Linked DNA regions of Blastopirellula marina. The protein of the gene in region 1 interacts with the protein of each later gene in a pairwise test. Links are inferred from orthologs where the notes say so. Each region holds a gene or a part of one and is shown in the gene's direction. Other genes may lie near its edges.

Evidence for each region.
Region 2: the proteins of lpdA (region 1) and odhB interact in binary tests that used the Escherichia coli proteins (3 or more experiments, as listed by UniProt). The link is inferred for Blastopirellula marina from one-to-one orthologs.

What each region holds. Positions count from the first base shown.
Region 1 is NZ_PUIA01000094.1:87,239-96,629, reverse strand. What follows is about bases 482-3,288. They hold lpdA (dihydrolipoyl dehydrogenase), read left to right. Parts: upstream 482-1,073; coding sequence 1,074-2,504; downstream 2,505-3,288. Other genes in these bases: aceE (pyruvate dehydrogenase (acetyl-transferring), homodimeric type), read left to right, coding at 2,791-3,288; rpsD (30S ribosomal protein S4), read left to right, coding at 482-884. Also shown: more of rpsD, read left to right, coding at 276-481; more of aceE, read left to right, coding at 3,289-5,493; C5Y96_RS26305 (2-oxo acid dehydrogenase subunit E2), read left to right, coding at 5,590-6,972; C5Y96_RS26300 (zinc-ribbon domain-containing protein), read left to right, coding at 7,160-8,167; C5Y96_RS26295 (hypothetical protein), read left to right, coding at 8,201-8,629; C5Y96_RS28025 (hypothetical protein), read left to right, coding at 8,692-8,820; C5Y96_RS26290 (hypothetical protein), read left to right, coding at 8,861-9,304; C5Y96_RS26285 (glucose-1-phosphate adenylyltransferase), read right to left, coding at 9,358-9,391. UniProt on the Escherichia coli protein: Lipoamide dehydrogenase is a component of the glycine cleavage system as well as of the alpha-ketoacid dehydrogenase complexes.
Region 2 is NZ_PUIA01000074.1:157,282-166,735, forward strand. Bases 2,603-5,472 are described here. They hold odhB (2-oxoglutarate dehydrogenase complex dihydrolipoyllysine-residue succinyltransferase), read left to right. Parts: upstream 2,603-3,363; coding sequence 3,364-4,581; downstream 4,582-5,472. Other genes in these bases: C5Y96_RS23070 (2-oxoglutarate dehydrogenase E1 component), read left to right, coding at 2,603-3,345; C5Y96_RS23080 (general stress protein), read right to left, coding at 4,650-5,162; C5Y96_RS23085 (hypothetical protein), read left to right, coding at 5,210-5,472. In the rest of the region: more of C5Y96_RS23070, read left to right, coding at 469-2,602; more of C5Y96_RS23085, read left to right, coding at 5,473-5,554; phosphate ABC transporter substrate-binding protein PstS, read left to right, coding at 6,076-7,152; phosphate ABC transporter permease subunit PstC, read left to right, coding at 7,341-8,258; phosphate ABC transporter permease PstA, read left to right, coding at 8,258-9,184; phosphate ABC transporter ATP-binding protein PstB, read left to right, coding at 9,211-9,454. UniProt on the Escherichia coli protein: E2 component of the 2-oxoglutarate dehydrogenase (OGDH) complex which catalyzes the second step in the conversion of 2-oxoglutarate to succinyl-CoA and CO(2).

The sequences.
Region 1 (9,391 bases):
TCACGATACATCATGTTTTTATCGACTTTAATCGCAGGAAAAGGGTTGAACCAGAGAGTTGGGGTGGGGTTTACGGCATTCAGGGGGGACTTTGAATTTCACTTAAGGGCCGGATGAGCCCCTTGTCAAAGGTGGTTAGGTGCGGCACAATGTGTGGTTTCCACCCGGTCTAAAGTATTGACCAGGGAACAAACGTGGATGTAGGAATCACGTTTTCGTCGCTTAACTGCGGTATGGTGATTCCTGGAAATCGAATTCTTAGGAGTGAACCGCACATGGGCCATTACACAGGTCCCAAGGCCAAAATCAACCGTCGTCTCGGTGCCATGATTTATGAAAGTCGCGGCGCTATGCGTGCTGCTGACCGCCGGCCTAATCCCCCAGGTATGCACAATCGTCCAAAGCGCCCGTCCAACTACGGTGCTGCTTTGATGGAAAAGCAAAAGATCAAGCATTATTACGGCATTGGTGAAAAGCAGCTCCGTCGCTATTTTGCCCACGCCAAGCACAGCAAGGGCAACACGGGTGAAAACTTGTTGTCGTTGTGCGAACGCCGCCTGGACAACATCGTCCGTCGTGCCGGTCTGGCACTGACTCGCTGCCAGGCTCGCCAGGGTATCGTGCACGGTCACTTCCTGGTCAACGGCCAGAAGGTTGACAAGCCATCGTACCAGATGCGTCCCGGCGACGTGGTTAGCGTCCGCAACCGTGAAAAGCTGCAGATTCTGTATCGCAGCATCCACGGCGATGCTTCCGGTGAACCAGCAGCGTTCCTGTCACCCGATCCGGAAACCCTGTCGGTGACCTACGACGCCGTTCCAGGTCCTGAAGATTTCAGCCTGCCGGTGGACGTGAACATGGTGGTCGAATTCATGTCGCGTTAATTTCCGAAATCACTTTTTCGGCAATTCGCAGATTTCAGAGGGATTCCGGCACGACAGCCCGTCGCGGAGTCCCTTTTTTTTTGGTTCAATGTGCCACTGTTACCTGTGGAACTTGAGAAGCATCTCCCCACTACCGCATCTCAGGTCAGTAACTCAATTTTGCCTTAGTAAATTTGCTAGAGAGACATCATGGCTCATACCCAATTGGCGGTCATCGGTGGTGGTCCTGGGGGCTACGCAGCAGCTTTTTTGGCTGCCGACGAAGGAATGGAAGTCACCCTCATCGAAAAAGAACCGCGTCTCGGGGGAACGTGTTTGCTGCGTGGATGTATCCCATCCAAGGCGCTTTTGCACGTAGCACGCGTGATTGACGAAGTTCACGAACTAAACAAGGACTGGGGTGTCACCTTCAGTGAACCACAGATCGAGCTCGACAAGCTGCGTGCTCGCAAAGAAGGGGTGATTAAGTCCCTTTCGACCGGCCTGGGGCAACTCGCCAAGAAGCGAAATGTGACCGTCATCAAGGCCAAAGCCAGCTTCATCGATTCGAGCACGCTCGAACTGGAAGGGGACGATCCTTCCATTCCTGAAGGGGGTAAGCTGACGTTTGATCACGCGATTGTCGCCACGGGTTCGGTGGCTGCCATGCCGCCCGCTTTTCAGATCGACTCGCCACGGGTGATGGACTCGACCGGCGCTCTGGAGCTGCAAGACATTCCCGAAACCATGCTGGTGATCGGTGGTGGCTATATCGGCCTGGAAATGGGCACTGTGTACGCCCACCTGGGTACCAAGGTCAGTGTCGTCGAGTTGACCGATGGACTTCTACCGGGTGCCGACCGTAACCTGGTCAAACCGCTGGCCAAGAAGCTGGAAGAATTGTTCGAGGGTCGTATCTTCACCAACACCAAGGTCGGTTCGCTGGGCGATCGCGACGGCAAGGTCGAAGTTGCCTTCGAAGGTCCAAACAAGTTCGGCACATTCAAGTATGACCGCGTCCTGGTTTCGATCGGTCGCTGGCCGAACACCAAGGGAATTGGCCTGGAAAACACGCAGTGCGTTGTCGACAAGCGAGGTTTCATTGGGGTCGATAAGCAGCTTCGCACGGCTGATCCGAAGATCTCGGCCATTGGCGACGTGACCGGCAACCCAATGCTCGCTCACAAAGCAACGCACGAAGGTCGTGCCGCCGTCGAGGCCATTCTGGGCCACCCGGTTTCCTTCGAGCCTGCTGCGATTCCGGCCGTGATCTTCACTGATCCAGAAATTGCCTGGGCTGGTCTGATGGAAGAAGAAGCCAAAGCCATGGGTAAGAAGGTCGAAGTGGCCATGTATCCATGGGCTGCCAGCGGACGTGCCCAAGCATTGGGGCGTACCGATGGGTTGACCAAGTGGATCATCGATCCTGAGACCCAACGCGTTTTGGGCTGCGGTATTGTCGGACCTGGGGCCGGTGAGATGATTTCCGAAGCCGTTTTGGCACTGGAAATGCGAGCCGAAGTCTTTGATCTGACCTCGACAATTCACCCGCATCCGACCCTAAGCGAGACGGTTATGAACGCTGGTGAGGTATTTTTCGGAACCGCTACCGAAATTTACAAGCCAAAGAAGAAGTCGTAACGTCTTGTCCTTAAACAACTTGTAGTTTTAATTGGGCTTATGCCGATTCTGCTGACTGCAGAAGACGGAGAGGGTTCGCCTACCACTCGCTGACAAATACGGTCAGCGCGGTAGAATTCAGACTCGAAGCCCGCCTCGGGCCTAAACCGAGATTGATCTTTGAGATAAGTTAATCGAGGGTTGCTTCGCCAGAAGAGCGTCGCGCAATGAAGTCGCGACGAACGAGATTTTTCCCTGGCGCAAAGCAACGGACTGAAAAAAGGGAAGTTGCATGGCGAACGCCAAAATGATGCCTGCCGAAGAGAACTTGATGCGGAACAACCCGTCGACCTTTTCCCAAGACGTGGACCCGGCGGAAACGCAAGAGTGGCTCGACTCGCTCGACTACGTTCTGGAAGGAAAAGGGGATGATCGGGTTCGCTTTCTTCTCTCGGCTTTAGAGAATCGAGCTCACGCACGCGGCGTGGATGTGCCGTTTGCTGCCAACACGCCGTACATCAATACGATTCATTCCTCCGATCAGCCGGCGTACCCGGGTAACCGAGAATTTGAACGCCGCATCAAGAGCATCATCCGCTGGAACGCGATGGCGATGGTGACGCGGGCCAACAAGAACTTTGAGGGCCTGGGTGGTCACATCAGTACGTTCGCTTCAAGTGCTACGCTGGTGGAAGTCGCTTTCAATCACTTCCTGCGTGGTCGTGGAAGCGGCTACGAAGGGGACCAGGTTTATTTCCAGGGGCACGCTTCCCCGGGTATTTACTCGCGGGCGTTCGTCGAAGGACGCTTGACCGAAAAGAACCTCGAGAACTTCCGCCGTGAATTGCAGCCGGAAATGGGGCTTTCGTCCTATCCGCACCCATGGCTGATGGAAGATTTCTGGGAATTTCCAACCGTTTCGATGGGCTTGGGACCGATCTGCTCGATCTATCAGGCTCGCTTCAATCGCTACATGCATGACCGGGGTTTGAAAGACACCAGCAAGACACGCGTCTGGGCGTTCCTCGGTGACGGCGAATGCGATGAACCGGAAACCTTGGGTGCGATCAGCCTCGCTTCGCGCGAACAACTCGACAACCTGACGTGGGTCATCAACTGCAACCTGCAGCGTCTCGACGGTCCAGTTCGTGGTAACGGCAAGATCATCCAGGAACTGGAAGCGGTCTTCCGTGGTGCCGGCTGGAACGTCATCAAGGTGGTTTGGGGAAGCGACTGGGATCCGCTGCTGGAAGCCGACAAGACGGGCCTTCTGGTCAAGCGAATGGAAGAAGTCGTCGACGGTCAGTACCAGAAGTACGTTGTCGAATCGGGCGAATACATTCGCAAGCACTTCTTCGGCAAGTATCCCGAGTTGCTGGAACTGGTGAAGAACTACTCCGACGAAAAGCTGCAGAAGCTGACTCGTGGTGGTCACGATCCTGAAAAGGTTTACGCAGCCTACAAAGCGGCGACCGAATGCAAAGGGAAGCCGACCGTCGTCATCGCCAAGACGATCAAGGGTTATGGTCTGGGCGAAGCTGGCGAAGGCCGCAACGTCACCCACAACCAGAAGAAGCTCAACGAAGAAGAACTGCGAGAGTTCCGCACACGCTTCAGCATTCCGATCTCGGATGAAGAAGTCGTGAAAGCTCCGTTCTACCGTCCGCCGGAAGATAGCGCTGAAATGCGTTACCTGAAGAAGCGACGTCAAGAACTGGGGGGCCCGGTTCCTTCGCGTCCGACCACTCATCCCACGTCGACCATCCCAACCATGGAGGAATACAAAGAATTCCTCGGTGGCAGCAAGGGGAAAGAAATGTCGACCACGATGGGTTTTGTCCGCCTGCTTTCCAAGCTGTGCAAGGACCAGAACATCGGTCAGAACATCGTGCCGATCGTCCCTGACGAATCGCGTACTTTCGGTATGGAAGGGATGTTCCGCCAAGTCGGTATTTATGCCCACTCGGGGCAGTTGTACGAGCCGGTCGACTCCGATCAGCTGATGTATTACAAGGAAGCCAAAGACGGTCAGATCCTGGAAGAAGGGATCACCGAAGCGGGGTCGATGTCGTCGTTTATTTCGGCGGGCAATGCGTACTCGCAACACGGCATCAACATGATTCCGTTCTTCATTTACTACAGCATGTTCGGCTTCCAGCGGATCGGTGACCTGGTCTGGTGTGCAGCTGATACCCGTGCCAAAGGTTTCATGATCGGCGGTACCGCAGGTCGTACGACCCTCAACGGCGAAGGTTTGCAGCACCAGGATGGCCACAGCCATCTGAACGCGATCGCCTTCCCAACGGTTCGTTCCTACGACGTCTGTTATGCCTATGAAACGGCTGTCATCACCCTCGACGGGATGAAAAAGCTGTACGAACAGGGCGAAACGGCCATCTACTACATCACCGTAGGCAACGAAAACTACGTGATGCCCGAGATGCCTGCAGGTGCTGAAGAGGGAATCATTCGCGGTATTTACAAGCTGAAAACGCAAGAGGCCGACAAGCCGCGTGCGAAGGTTCAGCTGATGGGTAGCGGAACGATCACTCGCTGCGTGCTCGATGCTGCTCAGATTCTGGCTGAGAAGTACAACATCGCCAGCGATGTCTGGGGCGTTACCAGCTACACCGAGTTGCGTCGCGATGCCCAGTCGTGCGAACGTTGGAACATGTTCCATCCCACCGAAGAGCCGAAGAAGTCGTACATCGAAACCGTCATGGACGGCGTCGAAGGTCCGTTTATCTCGGCTTCCGACAATGTCCGGGCATGGGGCGAACAGATCCGTCCTTACCTGCCTGGCAACATGGTTGCTCTGGGAACCGACGGTATGGGACGCAGCGAAACTCGCGAAGCGCTGCGTCGTCACTTCGAGGTCGATGCCGAATCGGTGGTCATTGCCACGCTTTACGAGTTGGCTCGCACCGGCAAGATCGAGCGTACCGAAGTGGCTCAGGCGATCAAAGATTTGAACTTCGACGCGGAAAAGCCAAACCCATATTTTGCCTAACGGCATATTGGCAGCATCGTCGGTCGGACAGACCCCTGGCCGACGACCGCTTTTCCATGCGACTTGAAATACGCATTCCAAGCAAGGTTATTCACCATGGCAATAGACGTACAACTGCCTGATCTGGGCGATGGAATTGAATCGGGAGACGTGCTGGCCGTGCATGTTTCGGTGGGCGATACGGTCGAAAAGGGACAAACCCTGATCGAAATCGAAACCGATAAGGCCACGGTCGATGTTCCCAGCACCGAAGGGGGCAAGATTGCAAAGGTCCACGTCAAGACGGGCGATACCGTAGCTGTTCACGCGCCGATCGTGACCCTGGAAGCCGCCGGCTCCGCTGGTTCTTCGGCACCTCCTGTCGCTGCACCACCTCAGGAAGAAAAGGCCCCTGAACCAGAAGCCCCTCCGGCTCCGGTTAAGGCCGTCGAGCCAGCTCCGGTTCGCGAAGAACCTAAAGCGGCTCCTCAGCCTACTAAGCCAGTGGCACCACCCAAGCCAGTTACCCCGGCACCAGCCCCAGTTGCCGAAGCACCTAGCGCCGACGACAGCGTGCCAGCCGGGCCGGCCGTGCGTCGCTTTGCCCGCGAAGTAGGTGTCGATCTGCGCAACGTTACCGGTTCGGGTCCCAATGGTCGCATCGAACGTGATGACGTTCTGCGTACCGTTCGAGATTTGAACCAAGGAGGATCGGCCGCCAAGTCGGGTGCGGCTTCCGCGGCCCCTGCGACGGGCGCTTTGCCATCGCTCACCGGCGAAGCCAACCAGGACAAGTACGGTCCGGTTCGCATCGAGAAGATGAAGAAGATCCGCAAGGTCACCGCTGCTCAGATGAGCAAGAGCTGGACGACTGCTCCGCGGGTTACCAACTTCGACGACGCCGACATCACGGCCCTCGAAGAACTGCGTCAGCAAAGCAAAGACGACTACGCCGAGGCTGGTGTCAAGCTGACCACTATGCCGTTTTTGATCAAGGCCGTTGCCGTTGCTTTGCGTGAGCATCCGGAACTGAACGCCTCGATCGACATGGAACAGGAACAGGTCATCTACAAAGATTACGTGAACGTCGGTATTGCCGTCGATTCCGATCGTGGTCTGCTCGTGCCGAATATGAAGAACACCGATCGCATGTCGATTCCCGACATCGCTCGTAGCCTTCAGCAAACGGCTTCCGACATTCGTGGCAACACGTTTGAAATGTCGGCCATCCAAGGTGGGACCTTCACGATCAGCAACCTGGGAGCTATCGGCGGTACTTACAGCACGCCAATCATCAATGTCCCGGAAGTTGCCATCCTGTTGGTTGGCCGCTCGCGAAAGATGCCGGTCGTTGTGAAAGACCAAATCGTTGCTCGCCTGATGATGCCGCTGAGCCTGTCGTACGATCACCGCCTGGTCGATGGTGCCACGGCCCAGCGATTCCTGAACGACGTCAAGAGCCTGCTGGAGAACCCCAGCAAGCTGTTGATGGCTCCTTAGTCATCCGAGCCACTCTCGAAATGTATAAAAGCCCCCTCGCGATACCAGATTGCGAGGGGGCTTTCTTTTTCGTCGTTGGGAATTGGGGTAACCTTCTATGGGGCACTCAAAAGGATGGAGTGGAGCAGGCCAATTCTGGTGGCTATAATCCAGGTCGATTGAATCTCGATCTTGCGAATGGGTGATCATGGCCAAGCTTCATATTGTCTGTCCGAATTGCAGTACCAAGTATCCCGTTGCCGACGACAAACTTGCCGGGCGGCGAGTCACGTGTAAGAAGTGCTCGCAGAAGTTCGTTGCAGAGATTCAGGGGGCCACTCCACCTCCGGAGGATGACCTGTCTCTGATACCCAGCAGCGCGGCAGATGATCCGTTTGGAGGAGATTCTTTCGGTGGGGGTGATCTGTTTGGCGACTTTCCGAGTTCGGAATCAGCCACGTCAGCGCCTTCGCTAGGAGCATTGCCTGCCAAGCAAAAGAGCAACTCGCCTGGGGGCTTCGACCTTATACCTATTCTGCTTGGATCGGCGCGAGTGGTCGGCGTTTCGGTTGTGGTCATCATTGCGTTCTCGACAGTTTTTGCCTCGCCCGGCTCAGGCCAGGGGTCGTCCCCCGGCAACAATGTAGCGGGCGGTCCGCGTGGCCCAGGGGCACCTTGGAACGATCGAGGATTTGGGCCACCGCAAAACCAAGGCGGGGCAAGAAGCGAGGGGGCGTTCGCGCCGCCGCGTAGTCAAGGCGGGGCGAACGATGAAGGGATTTATGTGCCACCGGCTGATGGTCCGAACCCAAGCCCGCCATTCGGTGGATCGACCCCGAATCAACGCAATGAGCCCTCCTTGGGGCGGACGAATCCACCGCCACCAGGCATGATGCCTAATTGGGGACCCAGTCGTAGACCATCCGGTGAGGATTTTAGAAAGCAGTTAGAGAAGGATTATGGGGATAAGCTCGTACGCTTAGAGCACAAGAAGATCAGTGTCGATCAGACCAAAGAGATTGGGAAAGTTTTGGGCCCTCTTATGATCAACATGTCTTATTCCAGCTTCTTCGATCCCAATGTTGATAGCTATGTCTTCTTGTTTCCATACGACGGCGATCTGAACGAACTGGCTTCGAAGATCACCTTTGGCGAGGTGGACAAAGTACTCGTAGGTGAGCGGCGAATCCGTATGAAGACGATCACGATTCCCTGACGGTTCCGATAGCAAAGCGGGTAGGGCCAGCCTATGAATGCTAGTCAGCTCGTTCAGAGTGTGATCGAAGCCCCGCAATTTCTCAGTCAGCAAGTCCTGCTGATTGAGAAGCTCGCGATTCAAGATGCGACCGCGTTGGTGTCGCATCTGGTTCAGGCATTCCACGCTTATCAGTTGTGGCCCCAGGACGCGGCCTGCCTCATCGCTGCTTGCCGTCCGACCGACGAGCAGTTGCTGCAACTCTTGAAGGATGAGCGTGAACGTTGCCAAAAACTTGGCCTACACATCCTGGCTCAGTTGATTGACGCGTATCACTTCCAGCAGCAGGCACACACGGACTTGGCGATTGTCGTTCTTTCGCTACTACGGACGGAAGTATTTTGGCCGAGGCGAAAGTACATGCGCTCGCTGGAGGCTTGGGCGAAATCTCATTCCTTCCCGGGCGACGCCCCGCCAGCATAGCGTTGATAGTAAGGCCTGGTCGCAACAGGAAGAGAACCGCCACATCCGCATGCAGTGGAGATATGAAGAGAAGCGATCGACTCGATGGGTGGATTTTCATGGTACTCGCCGGTGTGAAAGCCTTGCAGAAGTATGGTGTCAAGTTAAACCTGATTCGCGATCAGTTGCCGGACGGCGTTGTGGAAATGTAGTGGCCGACTGTTAGATATTTAGAAGGGAAAGAGGGCTTCGATGATAATGTTTCTACGCGTGGTGATTGGTGTTATCGCAGGCCTGGCACTTGCGTTTGTCTTGGTCATTGGTGTCGAGCTATTCAGCGCAGTAGTGCATCCGTTTCCCGAAGGTTTTGAGGGGACGGAAGAGGAAATCTGCGCGCACGTCGAAAAGTACCCTGGCTGGGTACTGGCTGTGGTTGTGCCGATGTGGGCGCTGATTTTATTTAGCAGTACATGGGTCTCGCGAAAGATCGGCGGCCTGGTGGCGTCGCTACTAGTCGGATCGCTACTTTTGATCGCAGTAGGATTTAACCAATGGATGCTGCCGTATCCGATATGGTTTGAAGTAGCGAACTTCGTGGCGTTGCCATTGGCCATGCTGGGCGCGATTCAGATTAATCGCACCAAGGTAGAAACATTACTGAACGAGAGTGGGGACGCGGAGAATCTCTCACGGTAACCCTCTCCCTGCGTGGGAGAGGGGATTAGAGATCTTGTCAGAGGACGCTTCGTCTAGGTCAGCGTCCAGCCATCGGGTAGGCAGGCA
Region 2 (9,454 bases), on another replicon or contig:
GAAAGCTTTCCGACGATCGAGAGACGTCGCACAAAATATAACCACACTACATTTCATTTTGAGCAAAATTGGCCCAACCGGCAGAATTGAAATAGACGATTAGGTTGGCACGTTGTACGCTAATGCGTTTTTATTGCGGCAGAAATCCTAATAGATGGATTTCGCTTTCTCGAATACTTATTAGGTCCCACCTTTCATCACATAGCGGTTAGGCTCCCCGGCAAAGGATGCGGGGTACCCCAAGATGAACCCCTTCATGGCAACTTCTGGCAGGACCTCTTCAACTCCCACCGAGCGAGCTTTTGTGTGGCCCGAACCCGGCAGGAACAGGCAAGGTTCGATTTCACCAATTCCAGCGGTTCGGAAGAAATAAAAATCTTGGCAATGTCAGGGTATGCAGTCCCTAAGCTACCTGTGCTCCATGGAAGAATCGCGTAAAACTAGAAGTTCAAGAGGCATCGCGAAAAAATGATTTCCGAAAGTTCACCCAGGCAGGCCACTGCTGAGTCGGCAGAAGACATCGACTTAGCATGTTACAACGCCAGCTATGTCGAGCAATTGCTGCTAAAGTACTTGGACGACCCCAGTGGTGTGCCCGAGAACTGGCGAGATTTCTTTGACAAGCAAGCCACAGAAAACGGCATTTCTGCCTCGGAGTTGGGATCGCGTGCTCCTTCGTTCCAACCTCGGAGCATCTTCCGTGAATCTGGCGGCGATTCGGGCGTGTCGGTCACCAGCGTGGCTGGGAACGTGAAGCTGCAGAAAGTGCAGTACAGCGCCGACCAGCTGGTCCAAGGCTATCGGTCGCGTGGGCACTACAACGCCCAGCTCGACCCGCTGAAGCTTAACAAGCAAATTCGGACGCCTCTGTCTCTCGAATCGTTTGGCCTCTCGAAGTCGGATCTCGATGAACGGGTTTACTATACCTGCGGCGAGCAGATCGAACAGATTCCGCTAAGAGAACTCGTACAGCGACTCGATGGCCTCTACTGCAAACATATCGGCTATCAGTTCACGCACATCGACGAACAAAACGTCCAACAGTGGCTGATTGATCGCATCGAGCGTCAATCGCACATCAAAGAGCTTCCCAACACCGTCCAGAAGCAGATCCTGCAACGTCTGACCGAAGCCACTGTTTTTGAAGAATTCGTGCGTAAAAAGTATGTCGGGGCCAAGACGTTCTCGCTGTTTGGCTCGGAAATGCTGATTCCGATGCTCGACCTACTGGTCGAACGTGCGGCATCCAATAACGTTCGCGAAGTCGTTTTGGGGATGCCCCATCGTGGCCGTCTGAACGTACTCACGAATATTATCGGCCAGGCACCACGAGAGCTATTCGCCCAGTTCAACGATGTTGACTTCCACCAGTTCATCGGTGGTGGTGACGTGAAGTATCACTTGGGCAATAGTGTCGACAAGGTGACCTCGTCCGGTCACGAAGTCCACTTGTCCCTATCGTTCAATCCGAGCCACCTGGAATTCATCAACACGGTGGTGCTTGGGCGTCTGCGAGCAAAGCAGGATCGTACCGGCGACATCCAACGTCGCAAGGGAATGGCTGTCCTGATTCACGGCGACGCGGCCTTCATCGGCGAAGGAATCGTCCAGGAAACGTTGAACCTGAGCCAGTTGGAAGGCTATAAGGTTGGTGGAACGGTCCACGTGATCGTCAACAACCAGATTGGCTTCACAACCTCTGTCGATCAATCGCGTAGCACACGGTACTGTACCGATATCGCCCGCATGCTGCAGATTCCGATTTTCCACGTCAACGGCGACGATCCGGAAGCCGTGGCTGATGTAGTTTCGATGGCGATGGACTTCCGCGAAAAGTTCCAGCGAGACGTAATCATCGACCTGGTGTGCTATCGTCGACTGGGGCACAACGAAGCGGACGAACCGAGCTTCACCCAGCCCATGATGTACAAAGCGATCGACAAACAAATGCCGATTCGCGACAGCTACCTGGAGCGTCTGATTGAGCAGAAGCGGATTTCGACCGATGAAGCCAATAAGATGTCGGACGAATACCAGGAATTCCTCAAAGGCGAGTACGACATCGCCCAGGAGATGAAGGAACGCGCTCTGCGTCGTCCGGAAGGTGTTTGGGAAGAATTCGATGGTGGCTTAGAGCCAACGGCCGAAGATCCGGAGCACGATCCAGCGGACGAATGCCCCGAAACACGCATCCCGGTCGATCGCTCGGCCGAGATTCTGCGGATGTTGGCAACCGTGCCTGAAGATTTCCACCGCAACCGCAAGCTGAGCCGAATTGCCGACCAGCGCAAAGAGATGGCCGACGGCGAGCGAATGCTCGACTGGGCAGCCGCGGAAGCGTTGGCGTTTGCCACTCTTTCGATGGAAGGGCATCGCATTCGTCTTTCCGGCCAAGACTGCCAGCGTGGTACGTTCAACCAACGTCACTCGGTGCTGCACGATATTATCGACGGCCACGAGCACAGCATTTTCTCGAATCTCTCGCCTAAGCAAGCGCCGGTCGAGATCGTCAACAGTCCGCTTAGCGAAGCAGGCGTGTTGGGTTTCGACTACGGTTACAGCCTGGACTATCCCAACGCCCTGGTGGCGTGGGAAGCACAGTTCGGCGACTTCAGTAATGCTGCCCAGGTGATTATCGACCAGTTCATGGCCAGTGCCGAAGACAAGTGGCGTCGCTTGAGCGGTCTGGTATTGCTGTTGCCGCATGGCTACGAAGGGCAGGGGCCTGAGCACTCCAGTGCTCGCCTGGAGCGTTTCCTCTGGTTGGCTGCGGAAGACAATATCCAAGTCGCCATTCCTACGACGCCAGCCCAATACTTCCACGTACTTCGCCGTCAGATGAAGCGTTCGTGGAAGAAACCGTTAATTTTGTTTACCCCCAAGAGCCTGTTGCGCCATCCGGCCGCCGTTTCTTCGCTGGAAGAATTGGCCAGCAACAAGTTTGAGCGAATCATCAAAGACAACCGCGAGAACCCTGAAAAGACGACTCGGGTAATCATGTGCAGCGGCAAGGTTTACTACGACCTGGCTCACTATCGTGAAGAGCATCAGCGTCATGATGTAGCGATTATTCGCGTTGAGCAGCCTTACCCGCTCAAGAATCACACCGTTCAGGCTGTCCTCGACCAATACGAAGACGGCGTCCCCTTGTATTGGGTCCAGGAAGAACCCGACAATATGGGCGTGTGGCCTTACTGGAAATTACGATACGGGCATCGTATGTTCGAGCGATTCCCACTCTCCGTAATCGCCCGGGAGACATCTTCCAGCCCGGCAACCGGATCCAAAGCGGCTCATGAATTCGAGCAGCAACAACTTCTCGAACGAGCCTTCAACGATACCTAGAAAGGACAGCTGCGGAAGATGACCATCGAATTGAAAGTGCCTGAATCGGGTGAGTCGATTCAGGAAGTGCAGATCCTCAAGTGGCTGAAAAGCGAAGGGGACAACGTCCAGGAAGACGAAGACGTTGTTGAGTTGGAAACCGACAAGGCTTCCATGGACCTCGCTGCACCGGCCAATTGCACCCTTCAGAAGATTTTGAAGAAGGAAGGCGAGATCGTTTCGGTTGGCGAAGTGATCGCGCTCTTCGAGGAAGGTACCGGCAAACCGGCCGCCAAGTCGGATAAGAAAGCCAAGAAGGCCGAGCAGCCAAAAGAAGAGCCTGCTGCCGCCAAGAAAGATGGCAACGCAAAGTCGGCTTCAGGGAGTGACGACACCCAAGCGACCCCATCAGGTCGTCGTGAACTGCTGAAGCATGGTCTTTCCGCTTCGGACGTCTCGCCGGCTGGCAAGACCGTTCGCCGCGAAGACGTTGAGAAGTACGTTCAGTCGATCTCCAGCCGCCCCAGCGCCGACTCGGGCAATCGCAACGAGAAGGAGATGGAAGAGGTCATTCCGATGAGCCTCATCCGTCGCCGCATTGCTTCGAAGCTGGTGGAAGCCCAGCAGAAGGCTGCTCTGCTCACGACATTCAACCAGGTTGACATGTCGTATGTGATGGACCTGCGAAAGCGACATGGCGAATCGTTCCAGAAGCGCTACGGTGTCAAACTGGGCTTCATGTCGTTCTTCACCAAGGCCTTGATCGATGCGTTGAAGGCCCATCCAGAGCTGAACGCCGAAATTCGCGACGAGACGAATATTGTCTATCGCAACTACTTCCACATTGGTATCGCCGTCGGCTCGGGTAAGGGCCTGGTGGTTCCAGTTCTGAAGTTTGCCGAGCGGATGAGCTTTGCCGAGATCGAACAGGCAATCCAAGAGTTCGCCGGTCGTGCCAAGGCCAACCAGCTGAAGCCGGAAGAGCTTTCCGGTGGTACATTCACCATCAGCAATGGCGGCGTGTACGGCTCGATGCTCTCGACGCCAATCGTTAACCCGCCGCAAAGTGGCGTTCTCGGTATGCATGCGATTGAAGATCGCCCTGTGGCTGTGAACGGCCAGGTCGTGATTCGCCCGATGATGTACCTGGCGCTGACCTACGATCACCGGATTGTCGACGGTCGCGAAGCGGTCACCTTCCTGAAACGCATCAAGGAAGCAATCGAAGAACCATCGCGAATGCTGATCGAAGCCTAATTAGGCGTCGCGTGAGAATAGAAATAGCCGGTGATATTCGCCGGCTATTTTTTTATGCACGTCAAAGGTTACGGCTCGACACTATCCGCACTCTCGCGTGCATGCATCGAAACAGACCGAGCGTTTGTCTGATCGAGTATTTGCTTCGCGTAATCGACTTCGAAAGGATCGCCGCTGGCAACCACCAGGAAAGCACCTTGGCGGACTTCATCCTCGTACCGGGCAACATGGTCTTCGTGTACGCCCCAGCCCAACATCGAACCGAGAAAGCCTCCCACGATCGCTCCGGTAAACCCTGCGGTAATCGGTCCAGCAATCAGCATGAGCCCAAAACCAGGAATGGTGAGCAGAGGAGCGGCCATGAAGAACCCCAAGAGACCACCCACGCCCGCCCCAAACATGGCATCTCGATCGGCCTCATCTCCATATTGGAGAATATTGGTCGATTGAAGATCTTGATGAACGCTGTTTGCCACCAGCGAGACCTGATCGGAAGGAAACTTGCTGTCGTCAAGCTTCTGAACCGCCTCTTGAGCAGCGGTAAACTCATCGAAAATCGCGACAGTGCAGTGTCTGGACATGTTTCATCCTCCTACCGAATTCTAGGCAAATAACGCGAGAGAATCACGTGTTTTTCTTGATTGAAACCATCGCAAAGGTCATTCCTATTACGTGGTTTTCGAGTCATTTCAGCAAGATTGGTACGGCAATTGCGATTTCCACGGACGACTACAACGCATTCTTCAAAATGGAGTTTAGACATATGAGCCCGCTAGTTTGCCTTGAATCGCCGTCCACTGAAGAACAACAACAGACGAAATGTTCGCTTACACAGGCCTGTCGCGACGTACGACGTTCGTGGAGCAGAGAAGAGAGAGCACGGCGAAAACAGGTCGCGGAAATGAAGCAGATCGGTCTGCTGCTGAATACGATCGATATGACGACCTTTCTGAAGGCAGTCGCCGCAAGCTAAGCGGCAAATACCTAGATCGAAAAGCCATCCATTTTGGATGGCTTTTTTTTTGCTCCCACGAAACCCAGGATGGTCGTCTCTGCACCAGCATCGAGCCGTAGGTTCAGGCGAAATTCATCGATGCTTGTTAATGGGAATCGCTCTCGATTGCAGCGAACCTAAGTTTGATAGGCCCCATTGATTCTAAGTGCCTTGCTTCCTGTTCGTGCCGATAGAACACAGTAGTTGTTCCCGCAATATGAGCTGGAAATGTTAAGGCGTATGTTAAGATTCTGCGCGCACCACCTTCAGCGGGTTGTGATGCTTGAGTACACCCCTTAGATTTTGTGTCTGCAGGGCGAATTTGCGGCTGGATTGAGTATCTCTCGCTGAAGATCGAGGGGCTCACGAGAGCCTTCGCCTGAGGTTAGGCCGAGTTTATACGCCGCTCGTGTGAGGGGTTTGTGCAAGGGCTCGGTGAATCTCCTATTACGATCTCGAATAACATCCTGGGTAATCCTTTATTGGGGAAACGACCAAGCATGCAAATCACTCCATCCAACTTGGGTTCGTATGTCGCTTTGGCTGCCATGTTGGTCGCCACGGTCGGCTGCAACGGTGGAAGCAAGCCAACCGCATCTGGTGAAGGTGGCGGTTCCAGCTCTGGTGAACTCGTCAAGTTGCAAGGTTCCGGGGCAAGCTTCCCCGCTCTCTTGTACGCATCCTGGTTTAAGACCTACTCTGATGAACACAAAAACGTTCAGGTCGACTATCAATCGGTCGGTAGCGGAGCTGGCGTAAGTGCCGTGATCGACGGTACGGTTGACTTTGGTGCCAGCGATGCGGCGATGACCGAAGAAGAAATGGCCAAGGTCGAACGCGGCGTACAGTTGCTTCCGATGACTGCGGGTGCGATCGTGATTGCCTACAACCTGGAAGGCGTCAGCGAATTGAAGCTTTCCCGCGAAGCTTACGCCGGTATCTTCCTGAAGGAAATCACCAAGTGGAACGATCCTAAGATCGCCTCCACCAACGAAGGAGTAGAACTGCCTGATGCCGACATCAACGTGATCGTTCGTTCCGATTCCAGCGGTACGACCTTCAACTTCACGCAGCACATGGCAGCTATCAGCGAGAAGTTCAAGAGCGACGTTGGCGTCAATAAGGCTCCGAACTGGCCAGTTGGTACCAAGAGCAAGGGGAACGAAGGGGTTACCACTTCGCTGAAGCAAACCCCAGGCTCGATCGGCTACGTCGAGTTCGGTTTTGCGGATAAGGCGAAACTGTCGATGGCTTCCCTCGAAAACAAGTCGGGCAAGTTCATTAAGCCTTCGATTGAGTCGGCTCAAGCCGCTCTGGCCGCCGTGGAATTCCCGCCTTCGTTGATCGCGTTTTTGCCAGATCCCGAGGGGGACGAGTCGTGGCCAATTGTTACTTACACTTGGATCATCGCCTACAAGACTTACGACGACTCCGCCAAAGTGGAAGCGTTCAAGGATTTGATCAAGTACTGTCTGACAACCGGACAGGAGTCGAGCGAGCCGCTCGGATACATTCCGTTGCCGGAAGCCGTTACCAGCAAGGTTACCGCCGCGCTGGATAACATTTCCGCCAAGTAGTAGAAGACTTGCACCTGGCTTGGTGAGTAGCTCACCAAGCCAGTTTCTTTTCCTAAAAACACTTTGCGGCATCTATGGATCATCCAACAAGGTCGCCGATTTCTCGGCCTCCGACCCCGCTTGAGCGAGGTACGGATCGAGTTTTCCGACTTGCCTGTTCGGCCTTCGCATGGCTGACGATTATCGTCATGGCCTATATCGTCTTACAAATTACCTGGAAGGCGAGCCCAGCGATCCAAGAGTATGGCGCTGGTTTTTTAACGGGTCGTACGTGGGACCCTAACACGTCAGAATTCGGCATTCTTCCCGAAATCTGGGGAACGCTTTACAGCTCGCTGCTCGCCTTGTTCATTGGCTCGTTCTTCGGAATAGCCGTGGCCGTGTTTCTCAGCGAAGGCTACTTAGGTAATTTCGTATTCAATGTTCTGAAGCTTTTCGGCCTCCAATTTCACAAGTTCTGGGGCAAACTACCTAGCTGGTCGGAAAGTACTTTGAAGAATCTCGTGGAGCTTCTCGCCGCGATCCCTAGCGTTGTTTATGGGCTGTGGGGAATCTTCGTGGTGATGCCCTTGCTGCGTGAGCCCTGCAATTGGCTGCACGAAAACATGGGGTGGTTCCCGATCTTTGGTACCCGCTACCAAGGACCCGGCATGCTGACTGCTTCATTCGTCCTAGCGATCATGATTCTGCCGACTATTTCTGCGATCAGCCGCGATGCCCTCGTGGCGGTCCCGCCGAAGCTGCGCGAGGCCTCGTATGGCCTGGGGGCGACCCGCTGGGAAACAATTCTATCGGTCGTGTTACCTACGGCATCCGGCGGCATCTTTGGTGGTATCGTATTGGCGTTTGGACGTGCTCTAGGCGAAACGATGGCCCTGGCGATGCTGGTTGGGAATATGAATACGATTGAAATCTCGATCTTTTCCCCCGCGAATACACTGGCTGCCTTGCTGGCCAATAACTTCTCGGAGGCCGGCAGCGATGAAATGAAGGTCGGCGTCCTGATGTATGCCGGGGTGGTCCTGATGGCCATTACCTTGGTCGTGAATATATTTGGGGCCCTGATCCTGCAGCGGGCAACCGCCGGTCTGAAAGGAATGCGTTAATGGCATCTCCTGGAAAAGACCCTTTACAGGCCAGTGAAATCGACCTTCGCCAGCTGGAACGCTCGCTGAGGAAACCACGAACTATGCTGAGCATGTTTCTCAGCCTGGTCACGACGGTGCTTACCTTTGCGGCCTTAGTGCCGTTATTCTCTGTCGTATTTATGCTCTTCTACCGAGGGGCATCGAAAATAAAGCTATCGAATTTCTATGAATTGCCCCCAACGGCATTTGAAGATGGGGGTGGGTTTGGAAATGCCCTAGTCGGCACATTGATCATGGTCGCCATCGCGGCACTGATTAGCGTACCGTTTGGCATCATGGCTTCGATATTTCTGGCAGAACTCGGATCGGAAAGCAAAACGGCCAGTGTCGTTCGCTTTTGTGCCAAAGTCCTTAGCGGTTTTCCCTCGATTTTGGCCGGTGTGTTCGCCTACGGGGCGGTGGTATTGGTCACCGGGGGATTTTCTGCCTATGCTGGGGGGGTCGCATTATCCATTTTGATGCTTCCCGTCGTCATGCTGACGGCAGAAGAGGCCATTCGGATGGTTCCATCTCGGATGAAGGAAGCTTCTATTGGGATGGGAGCGACACAAACTCAGACAATGTGGTATGTCACATTGCCTACTGCATTGCCGGGAATCATAACGGGGGTTATGCTGGCGGTTGCTAGAGCGGCGGGTGAGACTGCACCTCTTTTGTTTACCGCCCTTTTTAGCAACTATTGGTCCATGTCGACTTGGTCGCCAACGTCGCTTGAACTGAATGAGCCCACTGCTTCGATGGCAGTGCTCATTTACAATTTTTCATCTTCGTTCGTTGACAATCAGAGAGAGATGGCCTGGTCCGCATCATTAGTTTTAGTGCTAGTGGTACTCGTGACGAACCTGATAGGTAAGAGCCTGTCTTCCAGCGGACCGAAACGTTAAACTACCGAAATAGGATCGGTAACCCAATGATCGATAGCCAAGCTGCAAACGACACGGTGATCGACTGCGATGTGAAGGAACTGTACTACGGTAACTTCAAAGCAGTTCGTGATACACGTATCCCGATCAAGCAAGGACAGATAACCGCGTTTATCGGTCCCTCTGGCTGCGGGAAGAGCACCGTCCTGCGATGCTTGAATCGCATGAATGACCTTATCCGAGGCTTCCGCTTCGAAGGTCATGTGCACTTCCGCGGGCAGAATATTTACG